Regions from separate parts of the Streptomyces sp. NPDC002573 genome, predicted to be linked through region 1. Evidence: riboswitches for the same ligand, from Rfam matches in the RefSeq annotation. Region 1 holds a riboswitch; each other region holds the start of a gene.
The links. Region 1 has a riboswitch for cobalamin ahead of metE (5-methyltetrahydropteroyltriglutamate--homocysteine S-methyltransferase). Riboswitches for the same ligand answer to the same signal wherever they lie in the genome.
Positions count from the first base shown of each region.

Region 1 (9,493 bases):
GGCCCCGTGAGGGCCGGCAGCAGCGCGGGGTCGAGGGAGGCGTCGCAGTCGCAGAAGCAGACCACGTCGGCCGTGGCGGCGGCCAGCCCGGCGTGGCAGGCGGCACCGAAGCCGCGGTGCGGCTCCCGGACCACAAGGGCCCCGAGGGAGCGGGCCACGTCCGCCGAGCCGTCGGTCGAGCCGTTGTCGACGACGATCGCGCGCCAGCCCGGCGGGATCCGGTCCAGCACCCAGGGCAGGGCCTCGGCCTCGTCGAGGCAGGGCAGCACGACGTCGACCGGCGGAGGCACGGAGGGAGAGGGGAGGGATGTCTCGATCACCCCACTCACCCTACGAACGCACAACGGGCAAAAGGGAATTGGCGACCTTACGGATCGCTGACGTCCGCCCTGCGCACGGATCGCTCGCCCGCTCCCCGTCTTACGGATCTCTGACGTCGCCCGCGGCTCCCGACGGCCGGCCGAACGGTGGTGCGAGACTCGGGGGCGTGAAACGCGTACTCGTCGTGGACGACGACCCGACCGTCTCGGAGGTCGTCGCCGGCTATCTGGACCGGGCGGGCTTCGCCGTCGAGCTGGCAGCCGACGGCCCCGCCGCCGTGGCCCTCGCCGTCGCCCGGCCGCCCGACCTGGTCGTACTGGATCTGATGCTGCCCGGCATGGACGGTCTGGAGGTCTGCAGGCGCATCCGCGAGGACGGCCCCCTGCCCGTGATCATGCTGACCGCGCGGGGCGACGAGGAGGACCGCATCCTCGGCCTGGAGGTCGGCGCCGACGACTACGTCACCAAGCCGTTCAGCCCCCGCGAACTCGTGCTGCGCGTGGAGTCCGTCCTGCGCCGCGCCGGAACACCGGTGGCGGCCCGTACCGAACCCGCGGAGTCCTGGCTGCGGGCCGGCCCGCTCGCCCTGGACCCCGTCGCCCGGCGCGCCACCCGCGACGGGGCGGAACTCGCCCTCACCATCCGGGAGTTCGATCTGCTGGAGTTCTTCCTGCGCCACCCGGGCCGGGCGACGACCCGCGAGGACCTCATGCGCCAGGTGTGGGGCTGGGAGTTCGGCGACCTGTCGACCGTCACCGTTCATGTGCGGCGTCTGCGCGAGAAGATCGAGGACGACCCGGCGCACCCCCATCTGATCAGCACCGTGTGGGGAGTCGGCTACCGCTTCGACCCTCCCCGGCCGAACGGCCCCGACGAGAACGGAGCCGGACATGCTCGGTGACACGCTGCTCATCGCCCTGTACGCGTTGATCGGCGCGGTGGCCGCCGGCCTGGGCGGCGCGGTCGTGCTGCGACTGCTGCGCCGCCGCTCGGTCGCGCTGTCGCTGGCCGTCGTCGCGGCCGTCACGATCGCGGCGATGCTCGGCGGCACCCTTCTGGTGGCCTGGGCGATGCTCCTGTCCGACCACGATCTGTGGGTCGTGACGACCGTGTGCGCCATGGCGGCGGTCGTCTCCCTGGTGGTCGCGCTCGTCCTGGGCCGCAGCGTCGTCAGGGGCAGCCGGGCCCTGGCCGAGGCCACCCGGGCCCTCGGCGACGAGGGGAGCTTCACCCCGCCCAGCGCCGCCCCCACCGCCGAACTCGCCGAGCTGAGCCGTCAGCTCGCCGCCACCAGCGCCAAGCTCACCGCCTCCCGGGAGCGGGAGCGGGCCCTGGAGGCCTCGCGCCGTGAACTGGTCGCCTGGATCTCCCACGACCTGCGCACCCCACTGGCCGGGCTGCGGGCGATGACCGAGGCCCTGGAGGACGGCATGGTCGAGGATCCCGCCGTCTACCACACGCGTATCGGCGCCGAGGTCGAACGCATGAGCGACATGGTCAGCGATCTGTTCGAGCTCTCCCGCATCCAGGCCGGCGTCCTCGCCCTGTCGCCCACCCGGATGTCGGTCTACGACCTCGTCGGCGACGCCATAGCGGGCGCCGACGCGCTGGCCAGGGAGCACAAGGTACGGCTCGTCGACGACGGGGTCGAGCCCGTGCCGGTCGAGGTCGACGGCCGGGAGATGTCCCGTGTCCTGGCCAATCTGCTCGTCAACGCCATCCGTCGCACTCCCGCCGACAGCACGGTCGCCGTCTCCGCGCGCCGGGATGCCGACAGCGTCGTGCTCTCGGTCACCGACGGCTGCGGCGGCATCCCGCCCGAGGACCTGCCCCGCGTCTTCGACACCGGCTGGCGCGGCACCCACGCCCGTACCCCGCCCGCCGGCGCCGGGCTCGGCCTGGCCATCGTGCGCGGCATCGTGGAGGCCCACCGCGGCCAGGCCGCCGTACGCAACGTCCCGGGCGGCTGCCGCTTCGAGGTCCGCCTGCCGGCGGCGAGCTGAGGGTCGCACGCGACAGCGGAACGTCAGCCGTCGCGCAGCGGCGCCCCCGCGAACTCCGCCATTCCCTCAGCGAAGGCGACCTGCGGCTTCCAGCCCAGTTCGGCGCGGAGCCGGTCCGCGGAGGCCGTGATGTGGCGGACGTCGCCGAGCCGGTACTCCCCCGTGACAACCGGCGGCGGTCCGCCGTACGCCCCGGCCAGCGCAGCTGCCATCTCCCCCACCGTGTGGGGCTCACCGCTGCCCACGTTGTACGCCCGCAGGGTCCCCTCCGGCAGCCCGTCCACCGCGTCCAGCGCCACGAGGTTGGCGGAGGCGACGTCCCGTACGTGCACGAAGTCCCGCCGCTGGCCGCCGTCCTCGAAGACACGCGGGGCCTCGCCGCGCTCCAGCGCGGAACGGAAGAGCGAGGCGACGCCCGCGTAGGGGGTGTCGCGCGGCATTCCGGGCCCGTACACGTTGTGGTAGCGGAGCACCGCCACCCGCCCGCCCGTGGCCCGTGCCCAGGCGGCGGCAAGGTGCTCCTGGGCGAGCTTGGTGGTGGCGTACACGTTGCGCGGGTCGACGGGCGCCTCCTCGTCCACCAGCCCGGCGGCGAGCGGTTCACCGCAGTGCGGGCAGGGTGGTTCGAAACGTCCCGCGTCCAGGTCCGCCACCCGGCGGGGCCCCGGCCGGACCGGGCCGTGGGCCGGGCAGGTGTAGCGCCCCTCGCCGTACACCACCATGGAGCCGGCCAGCCCCAGTCGGCGCACCCCGGCCGCCGCCATGCCGGCCAGGAGCACCGCGGTGCCCAGGTCGTTGCAGCTCACATAGTCGGGGGCGTCGGCGAAGTCCTTGCCCAGTCCGACCATGGCGGCCTGGTGGCACACCGCGTCCACTCCGCGCAGGGCGTCGGCCACGGCCTGCGCGTCACGGACGTCCGCGTGCCGCCATTCGGCCCCTGGGGGCAGGGACGGCGCGCTGCGGTGGGCGGCTGGCAGCACGGCGTCGAGGACGCGCACCGTGTGCCCGGCGCTCATGAGGGAACTGACGATGTGCGAGCCGATGAAGCCCGCGCCTCCGGTGACCAGGATCAACATGTCACCGACCGTAGAGCCGCACACCCGGCGGCGGACCGTTCGGCGCCCGGACGTCAGGGGTTCGTAAGCCTTCCGCTCGCCGAGGACGTCGCCCGGGGGCGTTCCCCGTCACGGCCCTGACCGACGACCCTCACGACGGACTTCAAGGAGAGGGCGGCCGTCGGCGACGGACAAACCCACGAGCGGCCGTCAGCAGCGCCGTCACCGTCGCCACGGCCCCGAGGGCGAGCAGCCAGTTGCGCGGGTAATCCAGCGGCAGCACGGAGGAGTTTGCGGTGGGGCCGGGACGCAGCAGCACCGGCAGCGCCACCACGGTCAACGCGCCCGCGACCACCAGCGCCCCGCGCACCGGACCCCGCCCGGCGCCGCGCACCAGCAGCAGCCCGACGACCAGCACCAGTGGGGCGATCACCGCGTCATGGAGCAACAGGGCTCCGCCGAGCCAGAGCAGTACCCCTGTCAGGTCGCCCGCGTCCGACAGCAGGGACACACCGACACCCATGAGCGCCGCACCCGCCAGGCCCGCCAGGATCCGCATCACCTTCATGACAGCACCTCCAGCCGCCCGACCCACTTGGTCTGGAGCACACCGGGCCGGTCGGGGGCGATGACACGGGCCGGGTAGCCGTGGTCGGGGGTGAGTTCCCGCCCGTTCAGACGCAGCGCGAGCAGGGTCAGCGGGTCACGGGCGTACTCGTGCCCCATCTCCGACACCCGGTAGCCGCCCCGGAGTTGCAGCGACTCCACCCGCACCCGCGCGTGCGGCGGGGCACCCGCCAGCTCCAGCAGATCCCTGATCCGCACGCCCGTCCAGCGGGCCGACCTGCTCCAGCCCTCCACGCAGGCGATCGGCAACTCCACCTCGTGCTGCGGCAGGGCCCGCAGCTCGTCCAGTGTGAGGACGTAGGGGCGCGGGCCGGAGACCACCAGCCGGTAGCGCTCGGCGGGGACCCGGCCGACCCCGGCCGCGGCGGCGGTCCGGTTGACCGGCAGGCCCTGCGGGCCGTGGTCCGGATGACGGGGCGCGAGCAGATCGAGATCCTTCAGCGGGGTGAAGGACTGGCCCACCGTAGTCAGTGTGACCGCACCGACCGCCGCACCGACGCCGGCCAGCAACGAGCGCCGGTCGACGGCGTCCTGCTCGGGCAGGGCCAGCGTCCCGGGCGACCGCCCGGTCCAATGGGCCCGGATCTCCGGAGCCTTGACCGCCAGGTGCAGCACCAGCGCCCCGATGATCAGCCACGCCGTCGCGTAGTGCACCGGCACGAACGAGAACGACCAGGGGTACCACTGCACGGTGTTCAGCAGCCCGGTGGCCACCTCGAACACGGCCGCCGCGACCAGCACGCCCACCGACAGCCGCTCCAGCGCATGACGGAGCGACCGTACGGGCGGCCATGCGAACAGGCGCGGATACACCGTCCACAACTTGGCGAGCAGCAGCGGGATCGCGGCGATGCCGGAGGCGACATGGAGTCCCTGGGTGAGCCGGTAGCCCCACGCCGGGCGGCTCGGCAGCTCGTCGGCGGCCCAGGACGGCGGATGCTGCAGGACATGGCTGACCAGGCCGGTGACGAAGCACACCGCGAACGCCAGACCCAGCCACCGGCCGATCACGGTCGCCGTGCGGGCGTCGTGCAGCCTGCCTCTGAACACGGGTGGAGAGAAACGCTGTTCCATGCCCCCATCCCAGCCGCCGCGACGCCACCTCGGAATGCCCGAACCCCTTACGGAACAGGGACATCCGCCCCGAGCGGGGCGCCGCCCGCCTCGGACGGCGGGGCGTCAGCCGTCCGCAGGAGTCTCCTGCCAGGTGGCGGTCCGTTCGCGCGCGACGTCGCGCAGCAGCCCGAGGAACACCTCCACCAGCGGGGTGAGCGCCGGATCGGCCCGGGTCACCGCGTGGATGTCGCGGTGGAGCCCCGGCCCGACCAACTCGCGGTGGGTCGTGCCCGGGACATGCGTCAGGGCCAGACGCGAAACCAGGGCCACCCCGCTGCCCGCGCCCACGAGGGCCTGGGCGACGTCGTAGGACTCGGTCTCGAAGCGGACGTCGGGGGTGAACCCCGCCGTGCTCGCGGCCCGGTCGAACTGCTGTCGGGCGAGGTGGCCCAATTGCGCGGGATCCACCAGCATGAAATCAGCTTAATACGGCACCCTGAGTCCTTAACTTCTCTTACATCATCTGATCGGGCGAGTCTGAGGGGGTTCCCGACGAACCCACCCCCGGAGGGCCGCCCTGTGCCCCGCCATCTGCCCGCGTTCCTGGTCACCACCTGGCTCCTGGCCATGCTCCCGGGCGCCGGCCAGGCCGTCATGATCCGTCAGGTGCTGGCGGGCGGACTGCGCACGGCACGCGGCACGATCGCCGGCAACGCGGCCGGGCTGCTGCTCCGGTCCATGGCCGCGGCGGCCGGTCGGCGGTCCTGCTGGCGAGTCCCCGGGCGTACGCCACCGTACGGATCCTGGGCGGCGTCGTGCTGGTGGCGCTCGGGGTGCGGACCCTGATGGCCGCACGCCCGGCCGCCTCATCCGGCCCGGCCGCCGGGGACGCCGAGTCACCGACGGGTGAGGGGAGGACTCGCACCGGTTTTCCGGGTGGCTTCGTCATGGGGCTCGGCACAAGTCTCGGCAACCCCAAGGCGGGTGTGTTCGCCGTGTCGATACTGCCGCAGTTCGTCACGGCGTCCGGCCCGGTCTTTCTGTCCAGCGCCGCTCTGGGCTGGGTGTGGGCGCTGGTCAACGCCTGCTGGTATCTCCTGTTCACCTGGCTGGTCCATCGGGGGCGCGCGCTGGTGACCAGGCCGGCCGTGCCCGGGGGCTCGGGGTGGTCACCGGCGTCGTCCTGCTCGTGCCGGGCGTGGCGGTCGCGGCGGGCGCCTGAGACGAGCGCCCGGCGAACGCGAGGTCATCCCCCGGTACGCACGTCCTCCCGGGACAGCGGCTCGACGGCGTCCTCGGGCGGGATCCAGGCGCAGGCCAGGGATCCGCCGATCAGGCCGCAGGACAGGCCGATGAACAGGCCCCCGAAGTTCGCGAGGGGGAACGAGGCGAGGGAGAGCAGCAGGGCGGCGATCCCGGCGAACACGCGCACATGCTGCTGGAACCACAGGGAGACGCCCAGGACCACGAGCAGCACCCCGATGATCAGGGACGCCGCCCCCGACGTGGTCGACAGGGCCAGCGCGATGCCCTGCAGATTCAGATGCGTATAGGGGAAGTACATGATGGGCAGCCCCGCCACGAACGTGAACAGCCCTGCCCAGAAGGGCCGTTCCCCCCGCCACTCGCCGAATCCGTACCACGCTTCGGCAGCGGTCACGCGGCGTGTCAGGCGTTTGTGGATAGGTTCCAGGAACACGTCGCTCCCTGTGGTGAGGGCTCACGGAGGCATACGGCGGTTGAGCGCCACGGCGCGTGCGCCGACCGTGGGAAGGGGCGGGTCAGAAACACTGGTGACTGCCCTGCTCGATCTGCAGGTAGAAGCCCGGGACGCTCAGCGTGCCGGCGGTGGACGCGACCGAGATCACCCGCACGTTCGTCAGGACGGCCGCGTTCACCTGCGAAGCGAAAACGTTGGGATCGAAGAACCGCGAGTTCCTGTCGCCCGGATTGATCGGCCCCTTCCGGATGGCACCCGCCGCCACACCGAGGTCGATGTCGCGTGAATTCACCTGATCGGCTCTCACGGAGGTCGTGTCGATGAACAGGTTCGACGCCTCCACGGTCTGCTGGTCGGAACTGGTGAGCATCAGGGTGTAGGGGCCCAGCACCGGGATCGGAATCACCGCGGACACACACAGTCTCTTGACGTCCGCATGGTTGAACCCCAGGACCACCACCGGCACCAGCGTGCCGCTCCGAGTCACGTCGACAACGGGGTAGATGCTCACGCCACGGCCGGCCAGCCGGTCCGCGGCGAGCTGGAACTTCTGGTCCGAGATGAAGAACGACGCGGCCAGCGCTCCTTGTGCCATGCCGATACCGAGGGCCGCCGCGGCGGCGACGGCCGGGAGGAGGACGGTGGCGAAACGCTTCCAGCACGTTCTGCCGGAGCGGTACAGCATGGCGCCTCCTCCGTCGCGCGAGCGGCCCCACCCGTGCCGGACAGGGGCAGGCGAAGTACTGGTGGCTGATATCGGAGTCTAGACTTCCGGGCCCGACAGCCGACGGCACGTCAGCTCGGCCGGTCGGGTGATATGCCTGCCGCAGGCTCCATCCGGATGCCGGTCCCGGCGCCGGCCGGCCGTGTCGCACCACCCTGCACAAAGGGCCCCGTCCCCGGCAGCGGGAGCCGGCGACGCACACAGGGGAAGGGCGGGAAGCGCGCGTACGCGGTTCCCGCCCTCGCCCCGTCCCACGTACGACGACCGCGCGTCAACTGCGTGTGCCACCTCACCATCCGAATGCCGGACGTGCACCACCGCGACCCCGAACGGCCCCTTGGGCTGACCCGTGCAGCTGGTTCGCCCCGTCCGCCAGGCGGGAGCGTCGCAAGAGGGAACCCGGTGGGAATCCGGGACTGCCCCGCAGCGGTGAGCGGGAACGACCGCCGTCATACGCACTGGGTCCGACGCACGGGCCTGGGAAGCGACGGCCAGTAGGTGTCCTCCCCGGGGAGGACGTGCCCGCGTGTCCGAACACCCAACTGCCCGTGTGCGAACGACTCGTGCGCGGACATCCCGGTGACCTCGAGGGCGGGTCGGCGTACATACCAGGCGGACGACGGCGCTGCGCTCGAGGTCGTACCGCAGCTCGCCAAGCCCGCGCCCGGCGTGCCCGCCGACTTCGACCCGCTCACCCTGCTGGACCGTCTGCTGCCCGTGTACGCCGAGGTCCTCGCCGACCTGCGTGCCGTCGGCGCCGAGTGGGTGCAACTCGACGAGCCCGCCCTGGTCCAGGACCGCTCCCCGGCCGAACTCCGCCCTCGCCCGCGCCTACCGCGACATCGGCGCCCTCACCGACCGGCCCAAGCTGCTCGTCGCCTCCTGCTTCGACCGCCTGGGCGACGCCCTGCCCGTCCTCGCCAAGGCCCCGGTCGACGGACTCGCGCTGGACTTCACCGAGGCCGCCGCCGCCAACCTGGACGACCTGGCCGCGGCCGGCGGCCTGTCCGGCAAGCGTCTGGTCGCCGGAGTCGTCAACGGCCACAACATCTGGGCCGCCGACCTGTCGAAGTCCCCCGTCACACTCGGCACCCTGCTCGGCCCGGCCGACCGGGTCGACGTCTCGGCCTCCTGCTCCGTGCTGCACGTCCCCCTCGACACCGCGGCCGAACGGGACACCGCAGATCCTGCGCTGGCTCGCCTTCGCCCGCCGGAAGACCGCCGAGATCGTCACCCTCGCCAAGGGCCTGTCCCACGGCACCGGCGCCATCGCCGCCGAACTGGCCGCGAACCGGGCCGATCTGACGTCCCGCGCCCGCTCCCCCCTCACCCACGACCGGCCGTCCGCGCCCGCGCCACCGCCGTCACCGAGGCCGACGCGCGCCGCTCCCAGCCCTACACCGAACGGGCCACGGCCCAACGCGCCCGGCTCAAACTGCCGCTGCTGCCGACCACCACCGTCGGCTCCTTCCCGCAGACCGGCGAACTGCGCACCGCCCGGCCGACCTGCGCGCGGGCCGGATCGACACGAGCGGGTACGAGGAGCGCATCAAGGCCGAGATCCGGGAGGTCATCGCCGTCCAGGAGAAGACCGGACTGGATGTCCTCGTGCACGGCGAGCCCGAACGCAACGACATGGTCCAGTACTTCGCCGAACAGCTCTCCGGCTACCTCGCCAGCCAGCACGGCGGGTCCAGTCCTACGGCGGCCACGACGTCCGCCCGCCGATCCTGGCCGGCGACATCTCCCGCCCGGAGCCGATGACGGTGTGCCGGACGACGTACGCCCGGTCCCTCACCGACCGGCCCGTCAAGGGCATGCTCACCGGCCCGGTCACCATGCTCGCCTGATCCTTCGTCCGCGACGACCAGCCCCTCGCCGACACCGCCCGGCAGGTCGCCCTCGCCCTGCGCGACGAGGTCCACGACCTGGAGACGGCCGGGACGTCGGTCATCCAGGTCGACGAGCCCGCCCTGCGCGAGACGCT
Region 1 covers NZ_JBIARC010000003.1:107,928-117,420, forward strand. Annotated here, with positions in the region: gene ACFYX0_RS04130 (glycosyltransferase family 2 protein) at 1-320, opposite strand, end outside; gene ACFYX0_RS04135 (response regulator transcription factor) at 488-1,222, shown strand; gene ACFYX0_RS04140 (HAMP domain-containing sensor histidine kinase) at 1,212-2,324, shown strand; gene ACFYX0_RS04145 (NAD-dependent epimerase/dehydratase family protein) at 2,348-3,400, opposite strand; gene ACFYX0_RS04150 (hypothetical protein) at 3,543-3,947, opposite strand; gene ACFYX0_RS04155 (molybdopterin-dependent oxidoreductase) at 3,944-5,080, opposite strand; gene ACFYX0_RS04160 (LysR substrate-binding domain-containing protein) at 5,186-5,536, opposite strand; gene ACFYX0_RS04165 (hypothetical protein) at 5,642-5,908, shown strand; partial or broken gene ACFYX0_RS04170 (LysE family translocator) at 5,878-6,132, shown strand; gene ACFYX0_RS04175 (DUF6114 domain-containing protein) at 6,309-6,722, opposite strand; gene ACFYX0_RS04180 (DUF6230 family protein) at 6,844-7,467, opposite strand; cobalamin riboswitch at 7,896-8,046, shown strand; partial or broken gene metE (5-methyltetrahydropteroyltriglutamate--homocysteine S-methyltransferase) at 8,155-9,493, shown strand, end outside.

Region 2 (9,493 bases), on a different contig from region 1:
GTCGGGCCCACACTGCTGGTCAGATGCCGGCTCGTGCCTGTTTACCCGGTCAGACCGTCACGGGGGTGCCGAGCATCGCGGAGGCGTGCTGCAGCGAGCCGGCGATGCCCGCAGGCGCGGCCTTGGGGAGGGCTCGGCAGGTGAAGCCGAGCTGAGTCATAGCCCGGAGGACTTCGGCGGCGCTGAAGTCACGGCGGTCCTGGCGGGTGATGACTTGGCCGACTTGCTTGACGGGGTAGTGGCGGCGGCCGATGATCACCGATTCTCCGGTGACCGGTTCGGGCTTGATGCCCTTCATCGATTCCAGCACTCCGCCCTTGGTGAGCTCGAAGGGGAAGCGGGCGATGACGCAGCGCATGTGGCCTCACAGGGAGAGGGAAGAACGGTCCGCCCCGGGGCGACGCGTTTCAGCGGGTGGCGAGGATGCCCGGGGCGCTGCCTTGCTCGTCTACGACTCGCAGAGCGCCGAGCCGACGGGAGCGCATCGCGTGCTCGGCTTCGCCGTCGCGGTCACGGGTGAGGTTGACGATCCGTGTCGCCGAGGATGTCACGCAGGCGGACCCGGTCCGTGTGAGCGCCGCTGTCGCGGACGGCGGTGAGGTCGGTTCGGGTCACCAGGCCGATGCGCTGGTCGTCCTGGTCGCCGACGACCAGACGGCCCGTGCGTGCGGCGGCCATGACGGCCAGCGCCACCTCGACGCTCATGTCGTCACAGACCTGCGGTCCGGCCGCGTCCATGACCTCCACCGCCGTCCTGTACACGGGGTTGGCGTCCGCCGAGCGGGGCTGCATCTGAATCAGCGTCAAAGGGTGCCTCCTAGAGATGGGTCAACTTTCCGATCACGAAGGTTCTAGGCCACCGCGTCGAGGACGGGCCGGCGTACGGGGGCGCGCCGGGTCGCCGAGGAAGGGCGGCGTCGGCCTCGGGAGGAGGCGCTGCGCTTGGGGCGTTCGACCACCGGTGCGGTGATGACGACCGGGATGCCGGACGGGGCCTGGGCGCCGGTGATCCGGCTCAGGGCCTCGTCTCCCGAGCGGATCTGGGTGGTCTGCGGCCGGATTCCGGCGTCCGCCATGAGGCGGACCATGCCGCGGCGCTGGTTCGGTGTGACGAGGGTGACGACTCTGCCGGACTCGCCGGCGCGGGCGGTACGGCCGCTGCGGTGGAGGTAGTCCTTGTGGTCGGTCGGCGGATCGACGTTGACGACCAGGTCGAGGTTGTCGACGTGGATGCCGCGCGCTGCGACATTGGTTGCCACCAGCACGGTGACGTGCCCCGTCTTGAACTGCGCCAGCGTGCGGGTGCGTTGCGGCTGCGACTTGCCGCCGTGCAACGCGGCGGCGCGTACCCCGCTGTTGAGCAGGTCCTGGGTCAGCCGGTCGACGGCGTGTTTGGTGTCCAGGAACATGATCACGCGGCCGTCGCGGGCTGCGATCTCGGTCGTGGCGGCGTGCTTGTCGGCGCCATGGACGTGCAGGACGTGGTGCTCCATCGTCGCGACCGTACCGGCCGACGGGTCGACCGAATGCACGACGGGGTCAGTCAGATAGCGGCGAACCAGCAGGTCGACGTTACGGTCCAAGGTGGCGGAGAACAGCATCCGCTGCCCCTCCGGACGCACCTGGTCGAGCAGCGCGGTGACCTGCGGCATGAAACCCATGTCGGCCATCTGGTCGGCCTCGTCCAGCACCGTGATGCCCACGTGGTTCAGCCTGCAGTCGCCACGGTCGATGAGGTCCTTGAGCCGCCCGGGGGTCGCGACAACGACCTCGGCCCCGCCGCCCAGCGCGCCGGCCTGTCGGCCGATCGACATCCCGCCCACCACCGTGGCCAGCCGCAGCCTGACGGAACAGGCGTACGGTGTGAGCGCGTCGGTCACCTGCTGCGCCAGCTCACGCGTCGGTACGAGGATCAGCCCCAGCGGCTGGCGGGGTTCAGCACGCTGTCCAGCGGTACGGGCGAGCAGGGCGAGGCCGAAGGCGAGGGTCTTGCCGGAACCGGTGCGCCCGCGGCCCAGTACGTCACGGCCCGCCAGGGAGTTCGGCAGCGTCGCTCCCTGGATCGGGAACGGTGCGGTCACACCCTGCTTGCCGAGTTCGGTCAGCAGGTGCTCGGGCATGTCGAGTTCGGCGAAGCCCTCAACAGGAGGCAGCGAGGGCGTGATCGTCCTGGGGAGCGCGAACTCACCTTGCACTGTGGCTGGCCGGCGGCCGTAACCGCCGGAACGGGCAGGGCCGCCGGAACGGTGCGGCGCCTGCGAGCCCGTGCGACTGCCGCCCTTTCCGGCGGCGGCTCTGCCGTGACGGGAGCGGTCGAAGCGATCGTTCGTGCGTGTGCGGTTCATGCGGAACCTTCCTCGATGTGGCGCATATCAAGGAATTCCCGCAGCAATGAGCGGCATGGAGAATTACAAGTATGGACCGGTGGCAAAAAACAGATTTGGGCCGGCGGAAATACCCGGGGGTACAGGTGCTGAAATGGGTGACGTGATGGGGACGCAAGATCCGGGCGTCGGCTGCGGCGCAGCTCTTCAGGACGCTCCTGCATCACTGAAGGAGGAGCCGCGCGTGGTGAGACTGCGGATTCCTCCGGGTCACCCCGCAGTTGAAACTGCTGCGGGGGATGTGTGTAGCTGGGGCCCGCACCCCGAAGGATGCGGGCCCCAGCTACAAAATGTGCGTCAGCGTCAGGCCGGAACGATGTTCTCGGCCGTCGGGCCCTTCTGGCCCTGCGCGATGTCGAAGGTTACCTTCTGGCCTTCCAGCAGCTCACGAAAGCCCTGCGCGGCAATGTTCGAGTAGTGGGCGAACACGTCGGCGCCGCCACCGTCCTGCTCGATGAAGCCGAAGCCCTTTTCCGCGTTGAACCACTTCACGGTACCAGTAGCCATGCCATATCTCCTTCGGGGCAGTACATCGGGATCCGCACTGCGCGGACGCCGTGTCGCCGCAATGATTACCCCGCCCGGAAATGACCGGAAATACAGAAGCGCCCCCAACCGACAGAACCGGGTGGGGCACTCGAAGTTTCGGGAACCACGACTGCAACCGAGATCGACAGTAGCACACTGCAACGACCCGTACACATTACACAATTCCGCTCCACTCAGTGCGACACAAACTCTCACTACGCGGTCCGCCAAAGCCTCACTTCGCAAGCACAGATATTGATCCATTCGGAGTGCCACGTTTCAGGAAGAGCGGTCTCACAAAGTGCAACCCTGACGCCAGGGGGCGACGACGTACGCGGCTGTCCGTAAGACGCCTTCGAAAGGCGCCCAGCAGCACCCTCGCCTCGCTCCTGCTGCGGGGGAGAGGCCGCCGGCGCAGACGATCCCCCGCCAGGGCAGAGACGACGGCACACACGCAGCGCGCCATGCTGGCGAAGCCGGTAGCCCTGCGAACCGGCGCACCGCGTTATTCCGAAGGAATGCGAAACTCGAATTCGGGACGGTCCCACGGCACGGCGGGCGGGTTCGCGAGCGCAGTCCCGGTCCGCACTGCACCGACGCGGTGGTAGAAGTCCTCGGCGGGAACATGCGACACGACCTTGACACGGTCGAGCCCGGCGGCACGAGCCTCGGACTGCATGTGCGCGACGAGCAGCCGTCCAATGCCACGTCCTTGCGCTTCGTCGGCGACGAACAGCAGGTCGAGCTCCGGCGGAGCGAGGACGAGCGAGTAGAACCCGAGGACCCGGCCTCCATGCTCGTCGGCGCCGACGGCTACGAAGGCGCGGTGGGCTTCGATGTAATCAGGACCGACCCGGTAGCCCGCCACTGCGGATGCGTACTTACCCTCGTAGGCGCCTGAGCCACGCACGAGCCGCGTGAGCCGTTTGGCATCATGCGCGACTGCCCTCCGTATCGTGATCGGCTGGCTGATCGGGGAAGTGCGTGAACTCATCGGGAGAGTATTTCGCACCGGGGAGCGCCTTCGTGCGGCGGGTCGGCTGCTCAGACAGGCGTTCCTGCACCGCTCCCGGGAACCACTCGCCCAGGCCCCGATCGACCACGTCACTGCCGCGGAACAGGCCACCCGCCAGCAGCGGGTGGACGCCCACACCGCTGCGGAGAAGCCGACACCAGGCGAGACACCACCCACTCGGAAGCCTCGCGATGCTGTCGGCCCCGGCGAGCATCGCCGCGACCAGCGACATCACCTTCGCGTCCGCGGCGGCCCCGGCCCCGTTCGCGGCCCCGGCCAGGCGGACCTTCTCGCGGACCAGGCCGGGCAGGCCGCACCGCCGGGGCCAGGCGCACCGCCGGGGCCAGGCCGCCGTGCGCCAGCAGGTTCGCGTCGTCGAACGCGGCGAAGGTCGCCGCGGGGCTGTGGGAGGATTTCACCTAGGACGTGCCTTGTCTTGCTGCGGGTTGGAAGCCTAGAGAACTCCCATCCTCACAGGTCACAAGGCACGTCCTCTCCATGGGGGCACCGTCAGCCGGTCACCGATCGATGGATCCAGGCTCAGCCATAACTCAAGGCTATGTGGATATGTGCAAGTCTCCTCTACTGCCCGCCGGTGGACCGCTCTCCGGTTGGGGCCCTGTGCCGCTATGAACCGCGAGACAGCCGACGTATTCCCGTCGCCCGCTTTGAAATGCCGGTGAATTCCCTGTCGCAGCTCAACCATTCTCGTCAGGGTGATGTGCGCGTTCCAGGAGAGTCGCCGAGTTGACCGTGCCGCGCAGGTGGCCGAGCAGGGCGGGCCCATGCTCGTGGCGCCCGTGGCCGCCGGCCCGGACCGGACGAGGCGTGCCTGGAATGTCGTGGCGCCGGGGATCTGCGGGGCCGACGCCGGCATGGCCGCCGACCGCTCCCCGGCCAAGGGATTCCCATCACGACGGCCCACGTGGCGGCCGGTATGGTCGACGAGAGGGGCCCGGGCGTGCGGGGCTGGGAGATCGGCGAGCGGGCAGGCGCAGGCTCGTTCGGCGGCCACGGCGGCGCCTGTACCGCATGCCGTCCGACGATGTCGTCCACTGCCCGCGGCGCCGCATCCCGGCGTGCCCTACCACAGCGGCTGGGCGTCCACCATCACCGTCCCGGCTGGCGCCCTCGTCCGGATCCGCGACGGAATCATGGCGGAGGCCGCACCCTTCGGCCGCGCGGGAGTGATCTTCGGCCCGGCCGCCGCCGAGCCCGAGACGCTCCACACGCAGGACTGGAGCAGCGAGCGGTGGACCGCTCCGCCTGCCGTGCACTGCCTGACCGGCGACTCCTTGTCGGGGCACCTCCGGCCCGCAGGCTGCACCGGGCGTCAACTGAGACGGCCGCCCGCCGTCTGAGTACGGGTACTCATGCCCGACTCGGCCGTCCTGGTGGACAGTGACGGTCGGGCCGGGCGTACGACGATGGAGAGTCAGCTGCCGATGAGAGGCGGACAAGCATGAGGGCCTTCGCGCGGCGTGCCGCCGGCTCGAAGAGCGTGTGGGGCTCGTTGGCGGTGATCGTCCTGTTCGCCGTCTCGGCCTGTTCCACGACCCCGGACCGTGCTGTCAGCGACAAGCAGCTGCGCAAGCTCGGGGAGAGCAGCCAGGCGGTGCGGGCCCGGGAGCGTGCGGAGCAAAGGCTTCGGGGCGTGGCGCGGGCGTACGCCGACCGCACGCCCCTGTCGCTCGGCCTGGTCGTGGTGCACGACGTGTGCGTGCCGGGATCGGGACCGGGCTGGTTCTTCCAGCAGAAGATCGACGACTACAAGGTCGTCTGCTCGATGAACACCACCGCCTACTACGGCGCCGCCCCCAGGCACGTGGGCGACACCCTCGACGGGATCCTGACCGCGGGCGACCACACCCGTTCCGGGCCGGCCGGATCCGGAAGTCCCATCCCGTTCACGCACGACGACCACGGAAGGCGGCTCGTCGCCTACTACCGGGGGCACGGCCCGAACCCCCAGGGCTCGCAGGCCACGGAACCGACCCGGCTGGCCGTCTCCGGACAGACGCTGACCTGGGACACGACACGCGGCGGCGCCCCGCGCCGGCTGGTCGAGGAGCCCTACGCCGGTCTCGTCGACGATCCGCCGGTGTCCCGCGTGGTCCGTGACCCGAAGACCGCCACGGTCGCCGCCATCCGGAAACGGTACGGCCTGGTGTTCAAGCTGGAACTCCCCTACAGCGACTATTACGGGGTGCTCAAGAACGGCCGGACGCGCACGGAGTGACGTCGGTGCCGGCCGGGCACGGCTCCATCAGCTCCCGCACGCACGCGCGCAGCCAGGCGGGCGCGGGGGGTCGGCCTCGAGGCGGGGGTGCCAGGCGAACCCGCAGGCATCAGATCCGGTCTGAACTGGGAGCGCCTGATCCTCCTGTCGACGACGGGTCTCCGGGGCGTGGCCTTCTTCTCGGTAACGGTCTTCAGGTGGTTCGGGTTGCGTCGCGTGGCCGGGGGCTTCGGCGGGGGGTGAAGGCGTAGAGGTCGAGGATGTCGGGGCGGGGAGCGATGCCGGGGCCGCCGGCCCGTACCCATGCGGCGATGTCCTCGGTGGCGGCCGGGTCGTTGACGAGGCCGAGCCAGACGGGACGGGCGCCGGCGGCGCGTCCCGCGGCGGAGGGCTGGACGACGATCACATTGGCCTGGTCGCACACGTCCAGGCAGGTGGAGACCCGTAGGGGCGCGTGCTCGGCGAGGCGGGCGGTCTGTTCCGTGTGGTCGACCCCGGTCACCTTCGGGCTTCCGCAGCAGCAGTCCCTGCACACCACGATCCGGCACGGTGCCAGGCCGGCGGAGCCGGTTCCCACCGGTTCATCGGTTCGTGTCTCGGGCATGGCACGTCACGCTCCTCCTCCGGGGAGATCCGCCCCGGTCTGGGTCGAGGAGGCGACGACGTGAGTCTCCTGGCTCTCGGGTCGCTGCTGGTCCCGTTCTTCCCGCCCGTTGCCGGGCAGTGGTCTGTTCGGGATCCGCTCGCCGATCACAGTGGCGGGACCGCGCCGGACTTTCACCGGCTTCCTCGTTCCGCCGTCGCCTTGTTCGTCGGGCATCGTCGCATCCCGGGTCACGGCGCGTCATCACCGCCGCCGGTGGGGCCGGTCGGGCGCCCTGCACCAGGCGCGGTGGTGGACGGGCGCGGATGTCTGCGGTGCGTCAGGTGCCGGGTGGGAGGGTGAAGTCGTAGACGGCCGAGTCGAAGGCCGAGTAGTCGGCGTAGCCGAGGAGTTCGTAGAGGCGGGAGCGGGTCTGCATACGGGGCAGCAGGGGCTGCTGGGTGCCCTCGACCGCCAGGGTGCGCAGACCCTCCTCGACGGCGCCCATGGCCAGGCGCAGCAGGGTGACCGGGTAGAGGGCGATGTCGTAGCCCAGGTTCTCCAGGGTGCGGGTGTTCAGCAGGGGGCCCTTGCCGAACTCCGTCATGTTGGCCAGGAGGGGGACGGGGACCGCCTGGCGGAACGCCTCGAACTCGGCCTCGTCCGGGAGGGCTTCGGGGAAGATCGCGTCGGCGCCCGCGTCGACGTACGCCTTCGCCCGGTCGATCGCCGCCGCCAGGCCCTCCACCGCGCGGGCGTCGGTACGGGCCATCAGGAGGAAGTCGGGGTCGCGGCGGGCGTCGACCGCGGCCCGGATCCGGCGGGTCATCTCCTCGCGCGGCACGACGGACTTGCCGTCGAGGTGGCCGCAGCGCTTGGGATTGACCTGGTCCTCCAGATGAAGCCCGGCCAGGCCCGCGTCCTCCATCAACTGCACGGTGCGCGCGGCGTTCATCGGCTCGCCGAAGCCGGTGTCCGCATCGATCAGGACGGGCAGGTCGGTGACCCGGGTCGTCTGCTGGGCGCGGGCGGCGATCTCGGTGGAGGTGGTCAGGCCGATGTCGGGCAGGCCGAGGTCGGCGGCGAGGGCCGCGCCGGAGAGGTAGGCGGCCTCGAAGCCGGTGTCCTGGATGAGGCGGGCGGAGAGCGGGTTGAGGGCGCCGGGCATGGGCAGCAGTCGGCCGGTGGCCAGGCGCTCACGCAGGGCGCGGCGGCGTTCGGCGGGAGTGGTGCGGGTGTGGAGCATCAGAACAGGCCCTTCGGCAGGTGTGCGTCGTACGCGGCCACGGACGTGGTGCTCGATCACGGGACTGCTCGCCTTCTCGGGCGGCAGTTCCTGAAGCGGACACCTGGAAGCCTGGCGGTGGCCTGTGCGCGTGCCACCCGTGGTGGAAATTTCACTCGATCGTGTGACTCGCAAGGACCGAGTCGACCATGAACCGCCATACGAGCGTGCGGTGTTACCGGGCCGGCCGTCGCGGGCACCACGGAACTCATCGACGACCCATAGGAGTTCGCATGAACAGCCTCGACCGCTACGATCACGACCCGGACGCCCTGGCCTGGGCCCGCGCCAAGATCCGCAGAGCCGTCGACCGGGCCGAACGCGCCGCCGGCAACGGCTCTCTCAGTGCCGAGGAGCGCGAGGAGTGGCGGCGCATCGCCTCCTATGTGCGGCGCGAACTCCTCACCCGCGACGATGTCGCCCACGCCGCGTTCGACGAGCGCCTGCCCGCCTTTCTCGGCGCGATCCCGGTACGGCACGCTGAGGGACACGAGGATCCGGAAGCCACACTCAACACCCTCTCCCCCGCCGAACGCCTCAAGACCGCGGGGGCCGTCGCCAGGATCCGGGCCTGGATCGCCAGCGAACCCGTCACCGCCGACACCGGCTTCGGGGACGGTTATCGCGAGGCCCTCCGCGACATACAGGTCCTCATCGGGCCGGCACCCGAGGAACATCCTGAGCAGGATCACGAGGAGCCCGCTCGATGAAACCGCCGGTGCCCGTCCGTCACGGGTGTGTGGGATGCGACGTGCTGCTGTTGCTCCGTTGCAGGGCTTCCTGCCCTCGCTGGTTCGCGACCTGCAAAGCCTTCAGATAGTCGGCCTGCGGCAGGCGAGCACACTCCGGTGCTCCTATCCCGCCGTGCCGCCCGGTGACCATCCTGTCGGTGCAGGCGGCGATCTGACCGGCGCTCGCGTGGGTGGCCTTGGCGGTCGGGCGCGCGGGCGTGCCGTGGCCCGGGGCCGAGCAGGCCGTCAGAGCGAGGGCGACGGCGGCGAGTACGACAACGGTGGTGCGGGACAAGGGGTCTCCCGAAGGCACGGTGGCCGGTCTGCGCGGCAGACGGCCTGGAGGTACGGCGGCACGAGGACGGACACCGCGCGCCGCGCCGCCACGCTATCGGACCGTCAGGTCTTCGACGACCGCACTCGGCGCGGACCTGAGAGCCGTTGATCTGACGGCCGTTGACCGGGCCGTCGGCCTGACGGACCGCTCACCGCTCGGCGCCGCTCGCCCCTTGGTGCCGTCACCGCCCGGTGTCGCTCAGCGCTCGGTCGGAGCCCCCAGTCCCGTCAGTGCGCCGACCGGGTCCGGGTCGGGGGTGCCTCGGGGCCACCAGTCCTCCTGGCCCGGTTCCGACTCGTAGGCGTACCACAGTCCGTCGCGGCCGAGCCGGAGCTGGGCGTGCCCGTCCGGGTGGGTGAGGCGGTTGCGCCAAGGCCGGAACGCGGGCAGG
Region 2 covers NZ_JBIARC010000006.1:128,671-138,163, reverse strand. Annotated here, with positions in the region: gene ACFYX0_RS08575 (SCO5918 family protein) at 50-358, opposite strand; partial or broken gene ACFYX0_RS08570 (CBS domain-containing protein) at 408-807, opposite strand; gene ACFYX0_RS08565 (DEAD/DEAH box helicase) at 852-2,345, opposite strand; gene ACFYX0_RS08560 (cold-shock protein) at 2,688-2,891, opposite strand; gene ACFYX0_RS08555 (GNAT family N-acetyltransferase) at 3,418-3,906, opposite strand; gene ACFYX0_RS08550 (hypothetical protein) at 3,845-4,159, opposite strand; gene ACFYX0_RS08545 (hypothetical protein) at 5,007-5,288, shown strand; gene ACFYX0_RS08540 (hypothetical protein) at 5,390-6,166, shown strand; gene ACFYX0_RS08535 ((2Fe-2S) ferredoxin domain-containing protein) at 6,360-6,770, opposite strand; cobalamin riboswitch at 6,812-7,003, opposite strand; gene prpB (methylisocitrate lyase) at 7,090-7,995, opposite strand; gene ACFYX0_RS08525 (hypothetical protein) at 8,268-8,744, shown strand; gene ACFYX0_RS08520 (hypothetical protein) at 8,764-9,060, opposite strand; gene ACFYX0_RS08515 (SWIM zinc finger family protein) at 9,301-9,493, opposite strand, start outside.
Region 2: it holds a riboswitch for cobalamin, as region 1 does, so the genes downstream of both, ACFYX0_RS08535 ((2Fe-2S) ferredoxin domain-containing protein) here and metE (5-methyltetrahydropteroyltriglutamate--homocysteine S-methyltransferase) in region 1, are expected to answer to the same signal.

Region 3 (9,493 bases), on a different contig from region 1:
GTGTCCTATGCCGCGCAGGTGCCCGCCCTGATCGTCTCCGGCGTGGGCATGTCCCTCTTCCTCGCGCCCGTCGCCAACGTCGTCATGGGCAGCGTCCGGCCCGAGGAGCAGGGCATCGCGTCCGGTGCCAGCACCTCGCTGCGCAACATCGGCGGAGTGCTCGGGGTCGCCGTCTTCGGCGCGGTGTTCTCGGCGCAGGGCGGCTACGGCTCCGCCCGGCAGTTCGTGGACGGACTCATCCCCGCCCTGTGGATCGGTGCCGCGGCTCTCGGGCTCGCCTCGCTGGTCGCCCTTGCGCTGCCGCGCGGCCGGACCGGCGACAATGCCACACCGAGAGCACAACGCCACGTCGCATCGTCCGAGGCCACCGCGGATCTCGCCGCGGTCGAGCCCTGACGGTCCCGCCGGGGCGGTCGGACCGACGGCCGGGGCCGGAGCACAGCCGGGCCGGAACACAGGAGGAACGAGATGAGCAGTGCGCGTATGAGCGCCGAGGAACGGCGCGAGATCGTCATCCGCGCGGCACTCGTGGAGTTCGCGCGAGGCGGCTTCAACGGCACCTCCACCGCCGCCATCGCCCGGCGGTCCGGGGTTTCCCAGCCCTATCTCTTCCAGCTCTTCCCGGACAAGAAGGCCCTGTTCCTGGCCGCGGCCGACCGCTGCTTCCGCACCATCAGGACGGCCCTGGAGGAGGCCATGGACGGTCTGACGGGCCCCGAGGCCATGAAGGCCGCCGAACAGGCGTGGCGGGGGCTGGTCTCCAGCCGCGACCTGCTGATGATGCAACTTCAGGTGTACGTCGCCTCGGTCGGCGCGGAGGACGGCACCGGGTCCGCGATCGCCTCCGAGATCGCCGAGTTCGTCCGTCCGCTGTGGCGGGGCCTGTGGAAGCTGGTGCAGGAGCGCACCGGCAGTTCCGACGCGGAGGTCACCCACGTCTTCGGCATCGGCATGTTGATCAATGTGCTCGTCGCGATCGGCATCCCACTCCAGGACCACTGCTGGGCGAGCATCACCCTCGACGCACCACTCGACTGACCGCCCGCGTTCTCCGGCCGCGTCGACCGGAGCCCCACGAGCCCGGCAGCATCCAGAAAGAAGACGCGTCTTGACCGAGATCACCCGCCGCTTCGTGGAGGCCAACGGCCTGCGCGTGCACCTCGCCGAAGCCGGCGACGGCCCCCTGGTACTGCTGCTGCACGGCTTCCCCGAGACGTCCTACAACTGGCGCCACCAGATGGCCCCGCTGGCCGCGGCCGGCTACCACGTGGTGGCACCGGACCAGCGCGGCTACGGCCGCACCTCGCGCCCGGAGCGGATCGAGGACTACACGATCCTGCACCTCGTCGGCGACGTCGTGGCGCTCATCGAGGCCCTCGGCGAGCGGCAGGCCGTCGTGGTCGGCCACGACTGGGGCGGTCCCGTCGCCTGGCACACCGCCATGTTCCGGCCCGACCTGGTGCGCGGCGTGGTCTCGCTCAGCTCCCCGACCGGGCCCCGCGCGTCCCGGCCGCCGCTCGGGCTGCTGCGGGCCAGGCTCGGCGAGGGCTTCTACATGAACTACTTCCAGCAGCCCGGGGTCGCCGACCCGGTACTGGAGCGGGACCTGCCGACGACCTTCCGCCGGATCATGTACGGGCTGTCCGGTGAGGCCCCCGCCCTGATCCCGGTGGTGCGGGAGGGCACCGAGCCCATGGACATGTTCCCCGAGCCGGACCGCCTCCCCGGCTGGCTGAGCGAGGGCGACATCGCCGCCTACGCCGCCGAGTTCGCCGAGAGCGGCTTCACCGGCCCGCTCAACTGGTACCGCAACCTGGACCGCAACTGGGAGCTGACCGCCGCGTTCGACGGCGCCCGGATCACCCCTCCGGCGCTGTTCATCGGCGGCGACAAGGACCTCAACGTCGCCGTCGCCGGGCCGGACATGGAGGCGCGGATGCGCGCCGTGGTGCCGGACCTGCGGGACATGGTGCTGCTGCGCGACACCGGCCACTGGGTCGCCGAAGAACGCCCCGCCGAGGTCAACGCCCACCTCATCGACTTCCTCAAGTCCCTCTGACCAGGACAGGAGAACCACCATGCACCTCCGAGACGCACAGGTTCTGCTCACCGGAGCGACCGGTGGAATCGGCCACGCCATCGCCGAGGCGCTCGCGGCACGCGGGGCGCAGCTGGTGCTGACGGGCCGCCGCGCCGACGTACTGGAGGACCTGGCCGGACGGCTCGGCGGTCGCGCTCTGGCCGCCGACCTCTCCGACCCGGGCGGCGCGCGGGACCTGCTGGGCCGCGCCGGCCGGGTGGACATCGTGGTCGCCAACGCCGCGCTCCCCGCGAGCGGAGCCGTGCCCGAGCTGTCCGTCGAGGACATCGACCGGATGCTGGACGTCAATCTGCGGGCGCCGGTGGTCATGGCGAGGCTCGCCGCCGAGGCGATGATCAGCCGCCGCAGCGGGCACCTGGTCTTCATCTCCTCGCTGATGGGCAAGACCGCCTCCGGCGGGGCCGCGCTGTACAGCGCGAGCAAGTTCGGCATGCGCGGCTTCGCCCTGGCACTGCGCGAGGACCTCCAGCCGTACGGGGTCGGGGTGACGACGGTCTTCCCCGGGTTCATCCGCGACGCGGGCATGTTCGCCAGGACGGGCGTCCGCCTCCCGCGCGGGGTCGGCACCCGGACCCCGCGGGACGTCGCGCGCGCCGTGGTCCGGGCGGTGGACCGCAACCCGGCCGAGATCGACGTCGCCCCGCTGGGGCTGCGGCTCGGCGCGATGGTCGGCGGGGTCGCCCCCACGCTCAGCGCGATCGTGCAGCGCCGCGCCGGGGGCGACCGGATCACCGCGGAGATGGCCGTGACCCAGCGGTCCGCGCGGTAGCCGCCGCCGCGTCCCCGGTTCCGGGGCCGGGACGGCACCCGGCCCCGGAAGGCCCCGCGGGGGCGGGGTGCTGGCCCGGCCGGGGCCCTCTCACAGGGGCCTCTCAAGGACGCTTCTACCGGCGGGTACAGTAGCCGGGTCGTTCTCACACCCTTACGGGGGAAAGCCGGTGCAAATCCGGCGCTGACCCCGCAACCGTGAGCCGCCCCACGGCGGCGAGCCGGAGCACCGCGTACGGGACGTGACCGGCTCACGCGCACCGGCAGCCCGCCGGTGTACGGCACCGTCGAGGTCTACGGAGCCGAGCCGCCCGGGGGATGCCCCGTGCCGCCCTGCTCCCGGACACCAAGGGAGAGGCACCCGCCGATCATGATCGTTCGCCGCAGCGCCGCGGTACTCGCCGCCATCGCCGCCGTCGCCGGGGCCCCCGCCACGGCCTTCGCCGCCACCCCCGCCCCCTCCGCCTCGCCCTCGCTGCCGTCCGGCCTCTACGGCACCGGCGACCCCACGTACGACGGCGTCTGGCGGCAGTCGCTCGCCCTGCTCGCCCAGCACACGGCCGGTGTGCGGCCCGCCACCGCCGCGGTGGACTGGCTGACCGGCCAGCAGTGCGCGAGCGGCGCCTTCGCCCCCTACCGCGCGCAGCCCAGCGCGAAGTGCGACGCCAAGACGCCCGTCGACACGAACAACACCGCGGCGGCAGTCCAGGCCCTGGCCGCGGTCGGCGGCCACGGAGCCGAGAGCGGCAAGGCGGTGGCCTGGCTGAAGTCCGTGCAGAACAAGGACGGCGGCTGGGGCTACACCGCGGGTGGCGCGAGCGACGCCAACTCGACGTCCGTCGTGGTCGGTGCGCTCACGGCGGCGGGCGAGCAGCCGCAGGACGTCCGCATGGACGGCAAGTCCCCCTACGACGCGCTGCTGAAGCTCGCGCTGCCCTGCGACGGCGACGGTGCGGGCGCCTTCGCCTACCAGCCCGACAAGAAGGGCGCGCTCACCGCCAACGCGGATGCCACGGCGGCGGCCGTGACCGGCGCGCTCGGCAAGGGGTTCGCCGGGGAGAAGGCTCCGGCCGAGAGCGCGGCCCCGGTCTGCGGGAAGGCCACCGATGTGCGCCAGGCCGCGCAGAACGGCGCCGCCTACCTGCTCAAGGCCCTGGCCAGGGACCAGCACCTCACCTCGGCCCTGCCCGGCGCCAAGGACCAGCCCGACTACGGCAACACGGCGGACGCGGTGGTCGCCCTCGCCACCGTCGGCCAGGGCGAGCGGGCGTCCGGCGCCCTGCACTGGCTTCAGGCCAACTCCGGGCCGTGGGCGAAGCAGAGCGGCCCGGCCGCGTACGCCCAGCTGATCCTCGCCGCGCTCGCGACCGGCACCGACCCGCGCCACTTCGGCGGAACCGACCTGGTCAGCGCGCTCAACGCGACGGGCCCGGCACCGCAGGCGGCCGGCGCGACCCCGAAGACCGACCAGACCCAGAAGCCCGCCAAGAAGGACGACTCGGGCTCCGCCTTCGGCGTGTGGTGGATCGTCGGCGTCTTCCTCGTCGCCGGTATCGGCATCGGCTTCCTGCTCAGCGGCCGCGGCAAGCGGCAGCAGCCGTGACCCGCGTCCCCGCGGGCGCCCGGCTCCTGACCGCGCCGCTCCTCGTCCTCCTGGCGGCCTGCGTGCTGCTGGGCGGCGCGGGCCGGGCCCAGGCCGTCGGCTACCGCTACTGGTCCTTCTGGGAGCGTGGCGGCAACACCTGGACGTACGCCACCCAGGGCCCGTCGACCAGCCGTCCCGCCGACGGGGACGTCCAGGGCTTCCGGTTCGCGGTGAGCGAGGACTCCTCGGACGCGACCAAGCCGCGCGGCAGCGCGGACTTCGCGACGATCTGCGCGGGCACACCCGCCCGGGACGGTCAGAAGCGTGTCGCCCTGGTCCTCGACTTCGGCACGGCGGCGGACGCCCCCTCCGGGGAGCGGCCGCCGGCAGGGCGCACGGCGTGCGCCCGGGTGCCCGGGGACGCGACGACGGCGGACGCGCTCGCCGCCGTCGCGGGCCCGCTGCGCTACGACACCAACGCCCTGCTGTGCGCGATAGCGGGTTACCCGGCCAAGGGCTGCGGCGAGCAGGTGACGTCCGGGCAGGACCGTGCCCCGGCGAAGGCCACGGACCACAAGGGACAGGCGTCGGCGAGGAGCGCGGCACACCACGGCCCGTCGGTGGGCCTCCTCGCGGGTGCCGCCGCCGTGGCCGTGCTGGGCGCGGCGGCGGTGTGGCAGGCGCGCCGCCGCAGGGGCTGACAGTGGCGCCCCGTCCCGGCCGCGGCCGGCCGGCCGTGCACCCGGGCGCCTGGTGGCTGTGGGCCCTCGGGCTCGCCACCGCCGCCACCCGCACCACCAACCCGCTGCTGCTGGCCCTCCTGATCGCGGTGTCCGCCTACGTCGTGGCGGCCCGCCGCACCACGGCCCCCTGGTCCCGCTCCTACGCGGCCTTCGCCAGGCTCGGCTTCGCCGTCCTCGCCATCCGGCTGCTGTTCACCGTGGTCCTCGGCTCCCCCATCCCCGGCACCCACACCCTGTTCACCCTCCCCGAGGTCCCGCTCCCGCACTGGGCGCAGGGCATCCGCCTCGGCGGCCGGGTCACCGCCGAGGCTCTCGTCTTCGCCCTGTACGACGGTCTGCGGCTGGCCACCCTGCTGATCTGCGTGGGCGCGGCGAACGCCCTCGCGAACCCCGCCCGGCTGCTGAAGGCCCTCCCGGGCGCACTGTACGAGGCGGGCGTGGCGGTCGTCGTCGCGCTGACCTTCGCCCCGCATCTCGTCGCGGACGTACGGCGGCTGCGTGCCGCGCGCCGGCTGCGCGGCCGGCCCGACCGGGGGCTGCGCGGTCTGGCCCAGGTCGGACTTCCGGTCCTGGAGGGCGCGTTGGAACGCTCGGTGGCGCTCGCCGCCGCGATGGACGCGCGCGGCTTCGGCCGCACCGCGGCCGTCCCGCCCGCCGTCCGCCGTACCACCACCGCCCTCACCCTCGGCGGACTGCTCGGCGTCTGCGCCGGCACGTACGGACTGCTGACGGCGGAGGGGACCGCCTACGGTCTGCCCGTCCTCCTCGCCGGTCTCGTGGCCGCCCTCGCCGGGCTGCGGCTGGGCGGCCGCCGCTCCCCGCGCACCCGCTACCGCCCCGACACCTGGGACGCGCGGGCGTGGCTGGTGGCCGGCTCGGGGATCGCCGCGGCGGCGCTCCCGGCCCTGTGGTCCGCCTACGATCCCGCCGCCCTGCACCCCGGTGTCGTCCCCCTGGCCGCCCCGGCGCTGCCGCTGCTCCCCGCCGCGGCGGTGCTGCTCGGCCTGCTGCCCGCGTTCGTCACCCCCGCCCCCGAGGAGTCCGCGTGATCCGCTTCGAGAAGGTCTCCGTGACATACGACGGGGCGGCCGAACCTGCGGTGCGGGACATCGACTTCGAGGTTCCGGAGGGTGAACTGACGCTGCTGGTCGGCCCGTCCGGGGTCGGCAAGTCGACGGTGCTCGGCGCGGTCAGCGGACTGGTCCCGCACTTCACGGGCGGCACCCTGCGCGGCCGGGTCACGGTGGCCGGCCGCGACACCCGCACCCACAAGCCGCGCGAACTCGCCGACGTGGTCGGCACGGTGGGGCAGGACCCGCTGTCGCACTTCGTGACGGACACCGTCGAGGACGAACTCGCCTACGGGATGGAGTCGTTGGGGCTCGCCCCGGACGTGATGCGGCGACGGGTCGAGGAGACGCTCGACCTGCTCGGCCTGGCGGGCCTGCGGGACCGTCCGATCTCCACCCTCTCCGGCGGACAGCAGCAGCGCGTGGCGATCGGCTCGGTGCTCACCCCGCACCCCCGGGTCCTCGTCCTCGACGAGCCGACGTCCGCGCTGGACCCGGCGGCGGCCGAGGAGGTCCTCGCCGTGCTGCAACGGCTCGTCCACGACCTCGGCACCACGGTCCTGCTGGCCGAACACCGTCTGGAACGGGTCGTGCACTACGCCGACCGGGTCGTGCTCCTCCCTGCCCCCGGCGCCCGCCCGGTCCTCGGCACCCCGGCGGAGGTGATGGCGGTCTCCCCGGTGTACCCGCCGGTGGTGGACCTCGGCCGGCTGGCGGGCTGGTCCCCGCTGCCCCTGACCGTCCGCGACGCCCGCCGCCGCGCGGCCGGCCTGCGTGAACGGCTGGCGGAGACGGCACCCGCACCGCGCGAGACCGGCAGCCCGCGCCCGATCGCGCACCCCGCTCCCCCGGCCCTCCCCGCCCCGCGCCGCTTCCTGCGCCGACGCACCCCGGCACCCGTCGAGGAAACGGTCACTCCCGCGACGCCCCTGCCCACCGCGGTCGTCGAGGGGCTCGGCGTCCGCCGTGGCCGCGTCGAGGCCCTGCGCCATGTCGACCTCACCGTCGGCCCGGGCGAGACCGTCGCCCTCATGGGCCGCAACGGCGCCGGGAAGTCCACGCTGCTCGCCGCGCTCGTCGGGCTGGTCGAACCGGCTCGCGGCCAGGTGCGCGTCGGTGGCGCGGTGCCGCACCGCACCACCCCGCGCGACCTCGTGCGCCGCGTGGGCCTAGTACCGCAGGAGCCACGGGATCTGCTGTACGCGGACACGGTGGCCGCCGAGTGCGCGGCGGCCGACCGGGACGCGGGCGCCGCCCCGGGCAGCTGCCGGGCCCTGGTGTCCGAACTGCTGCCGGGCGTCGCGGACGACACCCACCCGAGGGATCTGTCGGAGGGGCAGCGGCTGGCGCTCGCGCTCGCCGTCGTGCTCACCGCGCGCCCCCCGCTGCTGCTCCTGGACGAGCCGACGCGCGGTCTGGACTACGCGGCGAAGGCCCGTCTGGTGACCGTGCTGCGCGGGCTCGTCGCCGAGGGCCATGCCCTCGTCCTGGCCACGCACGACGTGGAACTGGCCGCCGAACTCGCGCACCGCGTGGTGATCCTCGCGGACGGCGAGGTCGTCGCCGACGGCCCGGCCGCCGAGGTGGTCGTCGCCTCCCCGTCCTACGCGCCCCAGGTGGCCAAGGTCCTCGCCCCGCAGCCGTGGCTCACGGTCGCCCAGGTCCGCGAGGCGCTGGCGTCATGACCCACCGCTCCCCGGATCCGGCCACGACCCCCGAGCCGCATCCCGCCGTATCCCCCGTCGCCCCCTCCGCCCGGGTCACCCCGCAGGCCCGCCCTGTCCGCCTGGGTCCCCGTTCCGTCGCCGCGCTCCTCCTGGTGAGCGCGGTCGGTGCCGTCGGCTTCGCCTGGCCCCTGTTCGCCGATCCCGCCTCGGGCCTCGGCGCGCACGCCCAGGACGCCCCCTGGCTCTTCGCCGGGCTGCTCGTGCTGCTCGTCGGCGTCGTGGCCGCGGCGGTCTCCGAGTCGGGGCTCGGCCCGAAGGCCGTCGCCATGCTCGGTGTGCTCGCCGCGACCGGCGCCGCGCTGCGGCCGATCGGCGCCGGTACCGCGGGCCTGGAGCCGATGTTCTTCCTGATGGTGCTGAGCGGGCGGGTGCTCGGGCCGGGCTTCGGTTTCGTGCTCGGCAACGTGACCATGTTCGCGTCCGCGCTGCTGACCGGCGGGGTCGGCCCCTGGCTGCCGTTCCAGATGCTGGCCATGGGCTGGTTCACACTGGGCGCGGGGCTGCTGCCCGGCCCGGACGGTCTGCGGGGGCGGGGCGAGGTGGCGCTGCTCGCCGGGTACGGGTTCCTCGCCGCGTTCGCCTACGGCACGGTGATGAACCTGGCCGGCTGGCCCTTCATGGGGGCGCTCGCCTCGAACATCGCCTACGACCCGCACGCCGGGCTCACCAGCAACCTCGCCCGCTTCCTCGCGTACTGCCTGGCCACCTCCATGGGCTGGGACCTGGGCCGGGCCGTCCTCACGGTCGTGCTGACCTGCGCCCTCGGTCCCGCCGTCCTCAAGGCCCTGCGCCGGGCGACCCGCCGCGCGGCCTTCGAAAGCCCGGTGGCCTTCGACTCGCACTGAGGCCCGCCGACGGTGGGGTGCCTCTCGCGCTGCGCAGGCCATGTATACACAGCATCTATACACGGCTTCTATACATGACATGTATAGTACGTGCCGTTCGTGGGACCGTGACCGTGGAGGCCACCGATGACGACCACCGCCCCCAGCCCGCCGGCCACCCTGGGGAAGAGAGTGCGCACCTGGGGCGGCCGTACGGTGACGGCTGCCGGCGGTGGCCTGCTGCTCGGCGTGCTCACCAACCTGGCCCAGGGCCGGCTTCCCGGAGCGTGGAACCAGATCGCCAACTCCGGCGCCATCTGGTCGACCGTCGCGTTCGCCGCCGGAGCACTGCTGTACCGGCGGGGCTCCCTGGCACAGGCCGCGACCGGTGGCCTCGGCGCGGAGACCGGACTGGTCGTCGGGTACTACGGCTACGCCGAGTTCGGGCGCGGCGGCATGGGGAACCTCTTCTGGCCGCTCATATGGCTCGGCATGGCCCTCGTCGCCGGGCCGCTCTTCGGTGTCGCCGGCCACTGGTGGCGGTGCGGCCGGGACGTGCGCCGCCGCGTGATCGGCCTGGCCGCGTTCGCCGGACTCTTCGGCATGGAGGGCATCGTCTACGCCTGGAACCTCCACTACGCCCCGCAGGCCTGGGCCTGCCTCGCGGTCTTCGCC
Region 3 covers NZ_JBIARC010000013.1:39,520-49,012, reverse strand. Annotated here, with positions in the region: gene ACFYX0_RS15085 (DHA2 family efflux MFS transporter permease subunit) at 1-396, shown strand, start outside; gene ACFYX0_RS15080 (TetR/AcrR family transcriptional regulator) at 469-1,038, shown strand; gene ACFYX0_RS15075 (alpha/beta fold hydrolase) at 1,109-2,059, shown strand; gene ACFYX0_RS15070 (SDR family NAD(P)-dependent oxidoreductase) at 2,079-2,870, shown strand; cobalamin riboswitch at 2,993-3,121, shown strand; gene ACFYX0_RS15065 (prenyltransferase/squalene oxidase repeat-containing protein) at 3,240-4,472, shown strand; gene ACFYX0_RS15060 (SCO2322 family protein) at 4,469-5,155, shown strand; gene ACFYX0_RS15055 (energy-coupling factor transporter transmembrane component T) at 5,158-6,246, shown strand; gene ACFYX0_RS15050 (ABC transporter ATP-binding protein) at 6,243-7,952, shown strand; gene ACFYX0_RS15045 (ECF transporter S component) at 7,949-8,839, shown strand; gene ACFYX0_RS15040 (DUF6518 family protein) at 8,966-9,493, shown strand, end outside.
Region 3: it holds a riboswitch for cobalamin, as region 1 does, so the genes downstream of both, ACFYX0_RS15065 (prenyltransferase/squalene oxidase repeat-containing protein) here and metE (5-methyltetrahydropteroyltriglutamate--homocysteine S-methyltransferase) in region 1, are expected to answer to the same signal.